Linked DNA regions of Salipiger sp. CCB-MM3. Each later gene encodes a partner of the first gene's protein in a complex. Links are inferred from orthologs where the notes say so. Each region holds a gene or a part of one and is shown in the gene's direction. Other genes may lie near its edges.

Region 1 (5,485 bases):
GGCGGCCGTTGGGACACCTCCGCCCTGATCAAGCGCCTGAAGGCCTTCGACTGATCAGTAAGACGGCAGCGGGGCGGCCTCACCGGTCTCCTCGCCCAGCTCTTTGGCGGCCTGCGCCTTCGCGGCGCGGGCGGCCCCGGCCAGCAAGCCAACGTCATTGGGGCCAACGATGAAGCCATAGCCCGCGTCGCGCAGTTCCGAATAGCTGCGCCCCGGACCGGCGACGCCGGTGATCGTGCCCAGCATCAGTCCACTCGCGGTCGCGCTGCGCTCGACCTCTTCGATCTTGGCACGCACGTCAGGGTGATCCATGTCCTCGAGGTGGTTCATCGAGGCGGCGAAATCATTGGGGCCGACGAAGGCCATGTCGATGCCCTCGATCCCGGCGATCTCTTCAACCTCGGCCACCGTCTCCACATGTTCGACCTGCGCCATGATCAGCAGTTCTTCGTGCGCGGTGGCGGCATAGCCGGGCAGGTTGCCCCAATTGGTGGCGCGCACGATGGGCGCGGCATAGCCGCGGCGGCCGCGCGGCGCGTAGAGGCAGAAAGAAGCGATCTCGCGCGCCATCTTGGCGGTATGCACCATCGGCACCATGATCGAGCGCGCGCCGCGGTCGAGCGCCCGTTTCAGCGTCGCCTCCGAAGAGTCAGGCACGCGGATCACCGCCTCGCCGCCAGCCCCTTCCACCGCGCGCAGCAGGTTCAGCCCCGCCTCAAGCCCGGCGCTGCCGTGTTCGCAGTCGATCACCAGCACGTCCCAGCCGCTGTAGACCAGCAGTTCGGCCACCTCTGGCGAGCCCAGCTCGAACCACGCGGCGGTCACCGTCTCGCCGGCCTTGAGCCGCGCCTTGAGCCTGTTTCTTCCTGTCATCATGTCCTCCTCGTCTTGGCGCGAGCCTGCGTGCCCGGGCCACCCGGACGAGTTGAATACCCTGCGCGACGCAAGGTCAATATAAATGGTATACCAAATTGAGGTGGGCGCGCGGCGAAGGGAGCGATGAGACTCGAGCGGAGGGCGCGGCGTGTCGCTGCGTATTTGGGGAACAATGAAAGCCGGGAGAGGGGACGTCTGGCGGGCTTTGTGCAGCCATCGGGCAATGGGACGGGGAATTCATGCGCGCGTCATATTGGATATTGTCATTGGGGCTGCGATGCCCCTATGCTACCTGTTAGGCAATTGCGTTTCGCACATGGTTATCCACAGCCGATAGCCGCGCTGCAGTTTCGTGAAAAGCCAAAGAGTTTCGCTGCTCCGGAGCCGTCCGTACAGGGACCCCGGGCAGACCGATCAGGCCGCAAGGCCGAGTACACCGTCCGGACATCCAACGCTCCGGGCCGCAACAAGGCACCAAGGCGCGATCCGCGGCGAGGGTGTCGGAGAAGAAACGCGATGACGCGCGCGACGCAAGTGAGGCACCCGGGCGAAGACAGATTGTCTTCCCGTGCCTGCGCGCCGCTCAGCGCCCAGACAAGCCACGCCACATCACCACGCAGCCCGGCTCCGCCCGGGCCCTTGGCGCATGTGCCGTGCATACGGAAAACATGGCAAAGAAAATGCTCATCGATGCCACCCACGCGGAAGAGACCCGCGTTGTGGTGGTCGACGGAAACAAGGTCGAGGAATTCGACTTTGAATCGGAAAACAAGCGCCAACTAGCAGGCAATATCTATCTCGCGAAAGTCACGCGGGTCGAGCCGTCGCTTCAGGCCGCTTTCGTGGACTACGGCGGCAACCGCCACGGGTTCCTCGCGTTTTCCGAGATCCACCCCGATTATTACCAGATCCCCGTCGCCGACCGTCAGGCGCTGATGGAGGAAGAGGCTGCACTCGCCGCCGAGGACGATGACGACGACAAGGAAAAGTCGCGCTCGAAATCCTCGCGCTCGCGCACCCGTCGTTCGCGCTCGCGCAGCAAGGCCGAGAAGGCCAGCACCGACGACAAGACGGTGACCAGCGAAGTGTCCGAAGTGTCGACCGGCATATCGGGTATGGAGACCATTGACCTCGGCGACGACACCGTCGAGCCGGGCGAGGGCGAAGGCCTGTCGCCGATGGAGACCGTGGCCGAGACCCCGGTCGAAGAGCCCAACGATGGCCCCAACGACAGCACTGAAGCGGACACCGCCGCGGCAGAGGCCGAGGTGGTGGGCACCCCGGAGACGGATGCAGGCGCGCCCGAGACCGAAGCCAAGGCGCCGGTCGAAGACGACGACGAGGATCATGACGACGATCACGTTGGCTCTTCGAAAGCCGATGACAGCATCGAGTCGGTCGCTGACGACGACACCGAGGAAGACATCCGCCCGGCGCGCAAGCCGCGTCCGCGCAAGTACAAGATCCAAGAAGTCATCAAAGTCCGCCAGATCCTTCTGGTGCAGGTCGTCAAGGAGGAGCGCGGCAACAAGGGCGCGGCGCTCACCACCTATCTGTCGCTTGCGGGCCGCTATTGCGTTCTGATGCCGAATACCGCCCGTGGCGGCGGCATCTCGCGCAAGATCACCAATGCCGCCGACCGCTCGAAGCTCAAGGAGATCGCGCAGACCATCGACGTGCCCAAGGGCGCCGGTCTGATCATCCGCACCGCGGGTGCCAAGCGCACCAAGACCGAGATCAAGCGCGACTATGAATACCTGCAGCGCCTCTGGGAGCAGATCCGCGAACTGACGCTGAAGTCGGTTGCCCCGGCGAAGATTTACGAAGAGGGCGACCTCATCAAGCGCTCGATCCGCGACCTCTACAACCGCGAGATCGACGAAGTTCACGTGGAAGGCGAGCGCGGCTACCGCATCGCCAAGGACTTCATGAAGATGATCATGCCGTCCCACGCGAAGAACGTGAAACACTACCTCGACCCGATGCCGCTCTTCGCGCGCTATCAGGTCGAAAGCTACCTCGCGGGCATGTTCAACCCGACGGTCCAGCTGAAATCCGGCGGCTACATCGTGATCGGTGTGACCGAGGCGCTGGTGGCGATCGACGTGAACTCGGGCCGGGCCACCAAGGAAGGATCGATCGAAGAGACGGCGCTCAAGACCAACCTAGAGGCCGCCGAAGAAGTGGCGCGTCAGCTGCGTCTGCGCGACCTCGCGGGTCTGATCGTCATCGACTTCATCGACATGGAAGAGCGCAAGAACAACGCCGCCGTCGAGAAGAAGCTGAAAGACAAGCTCAAGACCGATCGTGCGCGCATTCAGGTTGGCCGCATCTCGGGCTTCGGCCTGCTGGAGATGTCGCGCCAGCGTCTGCGCCCGGGCATGATCGAGGCCACCACGCAGCCCTGCGCGGCCTGCCACGGCACCGGCCTTATCCGCTCGGATGACAATATGGCGCTGAACATCCTGCGTCAGGTCGAGGAAGAGGGCGTGCGCCGCCGCTCGCGTGAGGTGCTGGTGAAATGCCCGGTGGGCATCGCCAACTACCTGATGAACCAGAAGCGCGAGCATGTGGCCCAGATCGAGGCGCGCTACGGCATGGCCGTGCGCATCGAGGGCGATCTGCACCTCGTCAGCCCCGACTTCACCATGGAGAAGTTCAAGACCGCCACCCGCAACGTGCCCGAAGTGGTCGCGCCGGTGGTCTCGGCCAACGCCTCGCTGATGGATCAGGTCGACGAAGACGTGGCCGCCGAAGAAGACGAGGACGAGGATCAGCTCGAAACTCAGGCTGAAGATCAGGCTGAAGACAACTCTTCCAGTGACGGCAACGGCGAGAACGGCAACGGATCCGAAGACGGTGACGGCAAGCCGAAGAAGCGCCGCCGCCGCCGCCGCCGCTCGCGTTCGAAGAACAAGGACGCGCAGAACGGCGAGAATGGTGAGGGCAACGGCGAGGGCAATGACGCCACTCCGACCGAAGTCTCCGAAGCTGCCGCTGCTGAAACGGTGACCGGAACGGCGGAAGCTGCGACCGAGGTGGCGCCGGCAGAGGCAGGCTCCACCGAGGCCTCCAGCGAGGCTTCCACTGAGGCGCCTGCTGCCGAAGAGGCGCCCGCCGAGAAGCCCAAGCGCACCCGCCGCTCGCGCAGCCGCAAGAAGGCCGAGCCCGAAGCGACGGAGGCACCGACTGAGGCACCGGCAGCCGAGGCACCGGCGGAAGCTGCTGTTGAAGCTGCTGCCGCGCCTGCGCCCGAAGCCGCTGCGGAAGAGGCGGCACCTGCGGTGAGCGAAGAGCCGGTGGTGACCGAGGTCGAAGCGGCGCCCGAGCCGGTAAGCGAGGCGCCCGTCGCCGAAGCTCCGGTCGAGCCGCAGGCCGAGGCTGCGCCTGAAGCACCCGCCGAAGAGGTGCCGGTTGCGGAAACGCCCGCTGAGCCCGAGCCTCAGCCTGAGCCCGCGCCGGAACCCGAGCCTGTCTCGGCAGAGCCGGTTCAGGAAGAGGCTCCGAAGCCCAAGCGTCGCGGATGGTGGAGCCGCTGAGGCGACGCCGCAGCGCAAGCTAGACCCGCAGGACAGAGATAAGAACGCCCCGGTGCTCGCGCCGGGGCGTTTTTGTTCATTCGCGCCGCGCGTGAAGCCGTGGCTCTGTAACATCAGAGGACCTGCGGCAACGCAGACGTGACAAGCTGTCTGATGACGCGGCAAGCGCGATCGCCTATTCGGGTGGCATGTTCGGAATCGAGATCATCGACGCAAGCCTGCTCCCCGCCATGCTCGTGGCGCTTTTCGGGGGCGTGATTTCGTTTCTCAGCCCCTGCGTGCTGCCCATTGTGCCGCCCTATCTGGCCTTCATGTCGGGCGTGAGCCTGCAGGAGATGCAGGCCGGTGGCAGCGCCCGCTGGCGCGCCTTCATCGCGGCGCTCTTCTTTGTGCTCGGTCTGTCGACGGTGTTCATCCTGCTGGGGTTCACCGCGTCTTGGCTGGGCACGTTCTTTTTGCAGAACCAACTGCTTCTGGCGCGTATCTCCGGCGTCGTGGTGATCGTCTTCGGGCTGCATTTCCTGCATGTCTTCCGCATTCCCTTCCTCGACCGCGAGGCGCGTCTCGACACCGGTGAGGCGGGCGGTTCGGCCTTCGGCGCCTATCTGCTGGGGCTCGCCTTCGCCTTCGGCTGGACGCCCTGCATCGGCCCGCAGCTTGGCGCGATCCTGTCGCTGGCGGCAACCGAAAGCTCGGTGGCGCGCGGCACGCTGCTCTTGGGAGTTTACGCGCTTGGCCTTGGGCTGCCGTTCCTGCTGGCGGCGATGTTCCTGAGCCGCGCCATGGGGCTGATGAACCGCATGAAGCGCCATATGAAGACCATCGAGCGGATCATGGGCGTCCTGCTCATCGCCGTCGGTCTGGCGCTGCTGACCGGGGCCTTCTCGGCCTTCTCGTTCTGGCTGCTGGAAACCTTCCCGGCGCTGGGGCAGCTCGGCTGACACTTTCATCTTTCGGAAAATACTCCCGCCGGAGGCTCTGCTACTGCGGGCGGGATGAGTATTTGGGGAAAGATTAAAGCCTGCCTTGCCACTGCCTCACTCTTGCCCTCGCGGGCTGCTAAAGGCATC
Region 2 (4,964 bases), 240 kb from region 1 along the record:
TCGGCGGGCTCGGTATGATCGTCGGCCTGTCGCATATCCCGCTGTCGGTGATGGCGGCGATCATGCAGACCGCCCCGCTTGCGGTGACGCTCGGGGCCGCGCTGTTCCTTGGCGAGACCGTCGGCTGGCGGCGCTGGTCGGCGATCGCCGTGGGGCTGGTCGGCATGCTGATGGTGATCCGCCCCTTCGGCGCGGCTTTCTCCGGTTGGGAGATTTGCGCGGTGGTCGGCGTCATCGGTCTTGCGGCGCGCGATCTCGTCACCCGCACGCTGCCCGTGGCGATCCCCTCGGTGGTGGTCTCGGCATGGGGCATGGCCTCGATCGCGCCGGTCGGTCTGGCGCTACTGCTGGTCTCGGGCGAGCCACCGGTCTTTGCGCCAAGCGCGCTGGCCCCGATCCTCGCCGCCGTCGCGGTGACCGCGGGCGGCTATCTTGCGGTCACCACCGCCATGCGGCTTGCCGAGGTCGCGGCGGTCTCGCCCTTCCGCTACACGCGGCTGATTTTCACCGCCAGCCTTGGCATGCTGATCTTTGGCGAGCGGCCCGACGGCTGGACCTATGCCGGTGCCGCGCTGATCCTCTGCGCCGGGCTCTACACCTTCGTACGCGAGCACCGGCTGGCACGGGCCAAAGAGCGTGACGTGAACCGGGGGCTCTGAGCCCTCCGGTTCGCGCCGCGCGGCACCTCAGCCGCCGATCACCTCGACACTGGGGTGCATATCCGTCTCTGGCCGATCCACCGACACCGTCTCGCGGGTGCGCGGCAGCGCCTCGGGCATGTCGCGCTGGATCCACGTGATCAGCTTCTCGCGGATCTCGCAGCGCAGGTCATAGGTGCGCGGCGCGTTGCGGGCCGAGGCAAGGATGCGGATCTCCATCACCCGCTCGCGGAAGTCATTCACCTGCAGGTGGCACACGTTGCCATCCCAAAGCTCGCTCTCGCGGCAGATCTCGTTCATCTTCGCGCGGATGCGGTCGATATCGGCGCAATGATCGAGATAGAGCAGCACCCCGCCAATCAGCGAGGCCCCGTCCCGCGTCCAGTTCTGGAACGGCTGCTCGATGAAATAGCTCAGGGGCACGATCAGCCTCCGCCAGTCCCAGATCTTGATCACCACGTAAGTGCCGGTGATCTCCTCAATCCAGCCCCATTCGCCCTCGACGATCACCGCATCGTCGATGCGGATCGGCTGGGTGATCGCCAGTTGGATCCCCGCGATCAGGTTCTTCAGCACCGGCTGAAAGGCAAAGCCGACGACGATACCCGCCGCCCCCGCCGAAGCGAGCAGCGAGACGCCCCATTGCCGCACGCCCGGAAAGGTCATCAGGATCGCCGAGACGGCAACGATAATGATCAGCCAGCCTGCTAGCCGCATGAGGATACGGCTCTGCGTCACATGTTTGCGCGCCAGCGTGTTGTCCTCGGCGTCGAGCGAGAATTTGCGCAGATGCACGGTGGTCCAGATGTAAAGCGCGGTGTGGATCACCCAGGCCACCAGCACCATGAAGGCGATGAGCAGCGCGTGCTGCGGCAAGTTTCGCCACTCTTCGTTCATCGGCGCCACGGCCACGCCGATGGCCAGAAAGGCCACCACCAGCCCCATGCGCAGCGGTCTGCGGGTGCGCGACACAAGGCTGCGCCAGAACAGATCGCGTTTCGCCACAGCCTTGGTCAGCGCCCAGAACACCAGCCGATAGGCCGAAACGCCGACGAGAAAGGCCAGCGCGATCACCACCGTCGGCATCACCCAATGCGGCAGCACCGGGATGATCGCCTCGACGGTGTCGGAAAAATCCGCCACCTGCTGCTCAAGCTGATCCAGCTCCGAGATCTCTGCCACCTGCTGCCCGATCTCGCTGATTTCTTCATCCATGCATGTATTTCCGCGCCCCGCCGTCCTCCCCTCGGCGCTGCCCTGCGGCCTTTCCTGCTGTTTGCTCTTTTCGCGGTTGCAGCAAAACTTAGGGGGTTTTCGCTGCAGGGCAAAACCCTGCGCGCCGCGCCGCCGCATTGTTAGCGCAACCCAATAGAAACAGGCGCTGTTAGCGTTAGCACAATTGTTTACTTCTTCGCCGCCCCTGTTATAGCTCGTCGCGAACCCATTCCTTTGCGAGGGACCCATGAGCATCATCATCGACATTCACGCGCGCGAAATCCTCGACAGCCGCGGCAATCCCACCGTCGAAGTCGACGTCACACTCGAAGACGGCACCATGGGCCGCGCCGCCGTGCCCTCGGGCGCCTCGACCGGCGTGCACGAAGCCGTGGAAAAGCGTGACGGCGACAAATCCCGCTACATGGGCAAAGGCGTGCTCGAAGCGGTCGAAGCGGTGAACGGCGAGATCGCCGAGACCATCGTCGGCTTTGACGCCACCGAGCAGCAGGCCATCGACATGGCGATGATCGAGCTCGATGGCACCGAGAACAAGGGCCGGCTCGGCGCCAACGCCATCCTCGGCGTCTCGCTGGCAGTGGCCAAGGCGGCGGCGGAATTCACCGGCCAGCCGCTCTATCGCTACGTCGGCGGCACCGCGGCCCGCGTCCTGCCGGTGCCGATGATGAACATCATCAACGGCGGCGAGCATGCCGACAACCCGATCGACATTCAGGAATTCATGATCATGCCGGTCTCGGCGACCAGCATCCGCGAAGCGGTGCGCATGGGCTCCGAGGTCTTCCACACGCTGAAGAAAGAGCTGTCGGCGGCGGGCATGTCCACCGGTCTCGGCGACGAAGGCGGCTTCGCCCCCGAGCTCGGATCGACCCGCGAGGCGCTCGACTTCATCCTCAAGTCGATCAAAAAGGCCGGCTACAAACCCGGCGAGGACATCTACCTCGCGCTCGACGCCGCCTCGACCGAATACTTCAAGGACGGCAAATACGAGATGAAGGGCGAAGGCCTCTCGCTCACCCCGGCCGAGAACGTCGATTACCTCGCCGCGCTCTGCGACGACTACCCGATCATCTCGATCGAAGACGGCTGCGCCGAGGATGACTGGGACGGCTGGAAGCTGCTGACCGAGAAGCTCGGCGACAAGATCCAGCTGGTCGGCGACGATCTCTTCGTCACCAACCCCGAGCGTCTCGCCATGGGCATCGAAAAGGGCGTGGCCAATTCCATGCTGGTGAAGGTCAACCAGATCGGCTCGCTGTCCGAGACGCTGAAGGCGGTCGATATGGCCCACCGCGCGCGCTACACCAACGTGATGTCGCACCGCTCGGGCGAGACCGAGGACGCCACCATCGCCGATCTCGCCGTCGCCACCAACTGCGGTCAGATCAAGACCGGCTCGCTGGCCCGCTCCGACCGGCTCGCGAAATACAACCAACTGATCCGTATCGAAGAGATGCTCGACGAAGCGGCGGAATACGCAGGGGCCTCGATCCTCAAGCGCTGAGCGCCACAGGAAAGCGCCACTGGCACCAATAGATAAGGGCGGGAAATTTTCCCGCCCTCTTACTTTGGCCGCTCCAAAGCGCCGCCCCCTCGCGCCGCGCCATCAGATTCCGGGCGTATCCCCCCAGCCCTTCTTCTCTTTAAAAATACGCAAATCCCGCCCCATCCAAGGGCGCGGCGGCAGGGGTCATTCCCCTGCTTTCTCCTCGACCTCGGCGGCCAGCGCCTCGGCCCGGGCGGCAAGCTCGGCCATGGCCTCAGTCACCCCCTGCGGGATCACCGGCACCTCGACGCGCTGCGGCTCGGGCGGCGGCGCGTCGCGCAGGGCGCGCACCTCGGAGGACATGGCGGCGAGCCGTTCCTCGGCCTCGCGCAGCCGCGCCTCGGTCTCGGTCAGCCGGTCTTCGAGCCCGGCGGTCTTATCGGCCAGCATCAGCCCCGACATCAGCAGCATGCGCCCCTCGGGCATCCGCCCGATCTGGCTGACCAGCACCTGCGCCTCGGTGTCGAGCATACGCGCGGCGGTCTGCAGATATTGCTCTTCGCCCTGCTGGCAGGCCACTTCGAAGCTGCGCCCGCCGATGATGATTTCGACCTCGATCTGCGACATCACTGCTCCTCCGCTTCGCTCTGAATCTCGCCCTGAGACTCACTGGCGGCACCGGCCAGCAGCGGCTCAAGCCCGGCGATCAGCGCTTTGGCCTCGCTGACCTCGGTGGCGCGCGCGGCGCGCAGGGCCTCAAGCTCGGCAAGCATCGCCTGATTGATCAGATGCGGCTCGCCGACACCTGCTTCGAGCGCCCCGCGCATCTCCTGCTGCGACGCCAGAAGCGCGGCATTGGCCTGACGCAGGCGCTGCAGATCCTCGTCGAGCGCCGCCATGGCGCCGCGCTGCGCGTCGATCTGCGCCGCCAGCGCGTCCGAGTCCGCATCCTTTTCAGCGGATGCCTCTACCGGCGGGTTTTCGATCTGCGCATGCAGCGCGCGCACCCGCTCCTCGAGCTGGGCATTGGCCATGCGCTCATCGTCCAGCGCCTTGCGCAACGCCTCGATCTCATCGCTCTCGCCGCCCTGCGCGGCGGCGCCCGGCGCCGTGCCCAGAATCTCGACGCCGGTCGAGATACGGTCGAGTGCGCGGGTGATCCGTGAGTGCAACTCGTCGATCTGGGTCATCCTGCGTCCCTTGTTTCCTTGGTCTTGCCTCCCGCCTATGCGCGGGTTTGGTCCGTCCGATGCTGCTTCGGCCAGTGCCGGGCCGACCGGCGGCCTCGGCGCGAATTATACCATCGAGACGGGAAAGGCGAATCAATGCAAGCGGGTTTCGTAAAAGGATAGCAAGCGTGCCGGGAAAATGCGCGCCATATGTTCCAAGGCCTTACGGCCCGCGCTTCATCCTGCGCATCACCGGATTTCCGCGCAATGCTTGAACTTATCGGCCACGCTGCTATTGAGCGCGCTGACAGGCTTCCGGCAAGAGGACAAAGCCCCGTGGATATCGACGCACTCCGAGCCAACAACCCCGAGCACTGGACCCGCGCCTGCGCCATTCGCGCGCTGACGCTTGAT
Region 3 (5,008 bases), 620 kb from region 1 along the record:
GCGCGCTCGACGGGGGCGCGGGCGATGACGAGGCGCAGGGCGGGCTTGGCGCCGATCTGCTCCTAGGGGGCGCAGGGCAGGACGCGCTTTTGGGGCGCGAGGGCGATGACACGCTGATCGGTGGAAGCGGCGCCGATACGCTGTTTGGCGGTTGGGGCGACGACCTGCTGTCGGGGGTCGAGGCGGATGCCGGGGGGCACGATCAGGACGATGCGGATTTTCTCAACGGCGGCTCGGGCAGCGACACGCTCTGGATCGGCGCGGGCGATCTGGCGAGCGGCGGTGCCGGGGCGGACGGTTTTATCCTTGGCGAATGGAGTGCCGGGGAGGCGGCGGCCGAACTGGTGGATTTCGATCCGTCGCAAGATCAATTGATCGTCTTCTACGATGGTGCGGGCGGGGATGCGGATGCGCCGGAGTTGGAGCTTCGTGAAAGCGCAGAGGTGGCGGGGGTGACCGAGCTTGTGGTAGATGGCGAAGTGCTTGCGCATCTGCCCAGCGACGCTGTCCCAACGCTTGACAGTATCGCCCTGCTGAATGGTGGCGCGCCCGATCTTGCGGGGACGTGAGCCACAGCGGCCCCGGCAACTTCGGGCTTTCCTTTTACGCTGAATCGCCCTATACGCCCGCATCCGGCCATGCGGGCCGGATTTCTCCACGGGCCCTGCTGGACGACATCCCGGCTTGTGCCATCCCTCTAACCCTGAAGGAGACCCCGATGTCGATCACCGTTGAAGAAAAGAACCGCCTGATGAAGGAATTCGCAACCAAAGAAGGCGACACCGGTTCGCCCGAAGTTCAGGTTGCTATCCTCACCAGCCGCATCTCGACCCTGACCGAGCACTTCAAGACCCACAAGAAGGACAACCACTCGCGTCGTGGCCTTCTGAAGCTCGTGGCTCAGCGCCGCAAGCTGCTGGACTACCTGAAGGGCAAGGAAGAGGCGCGTTACACCGCCCTGATCCAGCGCCTCGGCATCCGCCGCTGATCCGCTCCGGATACGGAATTCGCAGCGCCCGCTCCATTGGAGCGGGCGTTTTGCGTTTCCGGCAGGGCGCATCCACATCTGACGCGCGTCATTTCGCGCGGCAAGGCGTACCTCAGGCATTTGCAGAAGCGATTTCACGGAACCCCTGACGCCCGCGCAGGAAAACCCGATGCGGCCCGCCGGGTCATCGTCGGCCTGCAATGGCCCGTCCGGGCGGCTCCGCGCTTATTGCTTCCCAAAAGCCGGATTCTCATGTATGCGCCCCCCATCTGAGACGTGACGCCTTTGGCTCCCGGGCACATGCAAGAGGATAGGGAGCGGTGGCAATGGGGCCACCATGCAAACGGGAGACCCGGAGGGCCGGGAGTGCTCCCTTACAGGATACGCTACATGTTCAACGTAACGACGAAATCCATGCAGTGGGGCGAGGAAACCCTCACCCTCGAGACCGGGAAAGTCGCCCGCCAGGCAGATGGCACCGTCATCGCGACGCTCGGCGAGACCTCGGTCATGGCCAACGTGACCTTCGCGAAGGAACCGAAGCCGGGTCAGGATTTCTTCCCGCTGACCGTTCACTACCAAGAAAAATACTACGCCGCGGGCAAGGTGCCCGGTGGCTTCTTCAAGCGCGAGGCGCGTCCGACCGAGAAAGAGACGCTGACCGCACGCCTGATCGACCGTCCGATCCGTCCGCTCTTCGTCCCCGGCTTCAAGCATGAAGTGCTGGTGATGTGCACCGTGCTGTCGCACGACCTCGTCAACGACCCTGATGTCGTTGCGATGATCGCTGCCTCGGCTGCGCTGACCATCTCGGGCGTGCCCTTCATGGGCCCGATCGCAGGCTGCCGCGTCGGTTACACCGATGGCGAATACGTGCTGAACCCGACCGTCGACGACATGCAGGGGCTGCGCAACAACCCCGAGCAGCGTCTCGACCTCGTCGTCGCCGGCACCAAAGACGCCGTGATGATGGTGGAATCGGAAGCTTACGAGCTGACCGAAGAAGAGATGCTGGGCGCCGTGACCTTCGCGCACGAGCAGATCCAGCCGGTTGTCGACCTGATCATCGATCTGGCCGAATCCGCCGCGAAAGAGCCTTTCGACTTCCAGGCACCGGATTACTCCGAGCTGTTCGACGTGGTGAAGGGTCTTGGCGAAGCCAAGATGAAAGAAGCCTACGCGATCACCGATAAGCAGGCGCGCGTCGCCGCCGTGTCGGCCGCCAAGGAAGCGATCAAGGCAGAACTGAGCGAAGAGCAGCTTGAAGACGCGAACCTCGGTTCGGCGATCAAGAAGCTCGAGTCGGTTGTGCTGCGCTCGGACGTGGTCAAGAACAAGCGTCGCATCGACGGTCGTGCCCTCGATCAGGTTCGCTCGATCGTGTCGGAAACCGGCGTTCTGCCGCGGACCCACGGCTCGTCGCTGTTCACCCGCGGTGAAACGCAGGCGCTGGTCGTGACCACGCTGGGCACCGGCGACGATGAGCAGATCATCGACGCGCTGCACGGCAACTTCCGCAGCAACTTCCTGCTGCACTACAACTTCCCGCCGTATTCGGTTGGTGAAGTGGGCCGCGTTGGCTCGCCGGGTCGCCGTGAAATCGGCCACGGCAAGCTGGCATGGCGCGCGCTGCAGGCCGTGCTGCCCGCTCCGACCGACTTCCCCTACACCATTCGCGTGGTGTCGGAGATCACCGAATCCAACGGCTCGTCCTCGATGGCCTCCGTCTGCGGCGGCTCGCTGTCGATGATGGATGCAGGCGTTCCGCTGAAGGCGCCGGTGGCCGGTGTGGCCATGGGCCTCGTGCTGGAAGACGACGGTGAGTATGCGGTTCTGACCGACATCCTCGGCGACGAAGACCACCTCGGCGACATGGACTTCAAAGTCGCAGGCACCGAAAACGGCATCACCTCGCTGCAGATGGACATCAAGGTCGCGGGCATCACTCCCGAGATCATGAAGCAGGCTTTGTCGCAGGCGAAAGAAGGCCGGATGCACATCCTCGGCGAGATGGCCAAGGCTCTGACCGAAGCGGCAGAGTTCTCGGTTCACGCGCCGCGCATCGAGACCATGCAGATCCCGACCGACAAGATCCGTGAAGTGATCGGTTCGGGCGGCAAGGTGATCCGCGAGATCGTCGAAGTGTCGGGCGCCAAGGTCGACATCAACGACGATGGCGTGATCAAGATCGCCTCGGCCAACGGTGAAGCCATCCAGAAGGCCTATGACATGATCTACTCGATCGTGGCAGAGCCGGAAGAGGGTTCGATCTACAAAGGCAAGGTCGTGAAGATCGTCGATTTCGGTGCCTTCGTGAACTTCTTCGGCAAGCGCGACGGCCTCGTGCACGTCAGCCAGATCGAGAACCGCCGCCTGAACCATCCGTCGGATGTGCTGAAGGAAGGTCAGGAAGTCTACGTGAAGCTTCTGGGCTTCGACGATCGCGGCAAGGTGCGCCTCGCCATGAAGATGGTCGACCAAGAGACCGGCGAAGAGATCTCTGCTGAGAAGAAGGAAGAGACCGCGGAGTGATCCGCGGCCTCGGCCACCTCTGAAAACGCGAACGCCCCGGCCTTTCGGTCGGGGCGTTTTGTATTGGCGGGTGTCGTGCGGCTCAGTGCAGCAGGGCAGGGGTCCGCGCATGGGTTGGGTCGAGCACCAGCGAGGAGGTGCGGGTGCCGGCCCAGAAGCCTTCGAGGAAGCGGGCGGGGTCGGCCTTCTGTCGCATCTCTTCGGTCATCGCCAGCAGGCCGGTCACCTGATCCTGCGACCAGCTAAGCAGCATCCCCGGAGCCGAGATCGCCGAGATCGGCGCATCCATCAGTGCCACGGGCGGCTCGTCGCGGTGGAACGCGTCTATCGGGCACTCCAGCGAGGAGGTTCGCGTCTCGTCCCAGAGCGTCACCTCATCGAGCCGCAGGGCCTCAAAATAGGGCAGCAGCATTGGCTCGACCACCAGCGGCAGCCAGTCTTCCTCGGGCTTGTAGAGCCCTTCGTTGCGGCAGTGCCGGGCGATGCGCGATATCAGCGTCACATCCGCTTCGGGCGGCTCCGCGCCGATGACCCAGAGCCAGACCATATGCGCAAAATGCTCGAAGTCCGCGACGCCAAGCGCCTGCGCCACCATGTCCCAGCGGATCGGCTGGCCGGTGGTCTTGATGATCTCGTCGAAGGCGTCGGGCGGTTGGTTGGGCTGGCCGTCGCCAAGGCTTTCGATCAGCGCCTCAAGCTCTTGCTGCGTGGTGGCCTCGCTGCGCAAAGGCCCCCAAGCGGCAGTATCCGGCGCAAAGCCGGGGACGCTGAAGAACGGGTTGAGCACGACGAAGACATGGTCGTAGTCGCGCATCCACCAATCCAGCAGCGGTGCGTTCATGCTCGGGTGTTCGAGGCGTCGGGGCGTGTCGGTCAAGCTCAGTCCTTTCCGGCAGGGGCGCCGGGCTTCTACCATCTGTTGCGGCAACGGCAAGCACCGCAGACAGGCCGGCGCGAAAAGCCGGGAATCTTCTGTCACTTTTCCGATTTGTTAACGATTTTCCGCACAGATCGGAAGTGCAAGCCGATCGGCCACCGCTCACGGAAGGAACGGACGGGGTTTGTGGGCGCTTCGGCTTCGCGGAGGGGATGCCGCAGCCGGAGCGCCGATTCCGGCACGGCTTACACGCCGCGTGTATCACAAAGCCAGAGCGGCCCGGCAGGAGTAAGGCGGCATGCCGTCAACGAGAGTTACAGATGGGAAAGCGCAGCGGCGACGCTGCTTGTGATGAAAAAAGGCCGGGCACAAAGCCCGGCCAGGTCCAACAGGGAGGTGCATGTGATAACCCGCACATGCAACGGGAACTCTGTGTCTTTCGAGGAGGCCAGTCAGCCTCCTATCCGAAAGGCTAGGTTACCCTATCACCAAGTCCAATGTCAACCAATGGGCGAGTGAGGCGGGGTTGGCGGAAAACCGCGTGGACGTGACATTTCCGCCGATTTGTCAGGCAACCAGTCTGTATCCCCCGGATTCAGTGACCAAAATTC

The links.
Region 2: the proteins of AYJ57_RS01790 (region 1) and eno are in contact, whole or in part, in a solved structure (PDB 2FYM), measured with the Escherichia coli proteins. The link is inferred for Salipiger sp. CCB-MM3 from one-to-one orthologs.
Region 3: the proteins of AYJ57_RS01790 (region 1) and pnp are in contact, whole or in part, in a cryo-EM structure (PDB 9QH0), measured with the Escherichia coli proteins. The link is inferred for Salipiger sp. CCB-MM3 from one-to-one orthologs.

The regions. Positions count from the first base shown.
Region 1 is NZ_CP014595.1:363,043-368,527, reverse strand. Bases 1,173-4,615 are described here. They hold AYJ57_RS01790 (Rne/Rng family ribonuclease), read left to right. Parts: upstream 1,173-1,544; coding sequence 1,545-4,415; downstream 4,416-4,615. Other genes in these bases: AYJ57_RS01785 (cytochrome c biogenesis CcdA family protein), read left to right, coding at 4,604-4,615. In the rest of the region: AYJ57_RS01800 (NAD(P)-dependent oxidoreductase), read left to right, coding at 1-54; AYJ57_RS01795 (HpcH/HpaI aldolase family protein), read right to left, coding at 55-876; more of AYJ57_RS01785, read left to right, coding at 4,616-5,356. UniProt on the Escherichia coli protein: Endoribonuclease that plays a central role in RNA processing and decay. Required for the maturation of 5S and 16S rRNAs and the majority of tRNAs. Also involved in the degradation of most mRNAs.
Region 2 is NZ_CP014595.1:123,382-128,345, reverse strand. Bases 1,339-4,260 are described here. They hold eno (phosphopyruvate hydratase), read left to right. Parts: upstream 1,339-2,121; coding sequence 2,122-3,399; downstream 3,400-4,260. Other genes in these bases: AYJ57_RS00625 (hypothetical protein), read right to left, coding at 4,008-4,260; AYJ57_RS00630 (cell division protein ZapA), read right to left, coding at 3,586-4,008; AYJ57_RS00640 (mechanosensitive ion channel family protein), read right to left, coding at 1,339-1,874. Outside these bases: AYJ57_RS00645 (DMT family transporter), read left to right, coding at 1-659; more of AYJ57_RS00640, read right to left, coding at 687-1,338; more of AYJ57_RS00625, read right to left, coding at 4,261-4,571; tkt (transketolase), read left to right, coding at 4,887-4,964. UniProt on the Escherichia coli protein: Catalyzes the reversible conversion of 2-phosphoglycerate (2-PG) into phosphoenolpyruvate (PEP). It is essential for the degradation of carbohydrates via glycolysis.
Region 3 is NZ_CP014595.1:981,377-986,384, reverse strand. What follows is about bases 984-3,949. They hold pnp (polyribonucleotide nucleotidyltransferase), read left to right. Parts: upstream 984-1,378; coding sequence 1,379-3,520; downstream 3,521-3,949. Other genes in these bases: AYJ57_RS04795 (hypothetical protein), read right to left, coding at 3,603-3,949; rpsO (30S ribosomal protein S15), read left to right, coding at 984-988. Outside these bases: AYJ57_RS04810 (calcium-binding protein), read left to right, coding at 1-569; more of rpsO, read left to right, coding at 719-983; more of AYJ57_RS04795, read right to left, coding at 3,950-4,397; AYJ57_RS04790 (response regulator transcription factor), read right to left, coding at 4,965-5,008. UniProt on the Escherichia coli protein: Involved in mRNA degradation. Catalyzes the phosphorolysis of single-stranded polyribonucleotides processively in the 3'- to 5'-direction. Also involved, along with RNase II, in tRNA processing.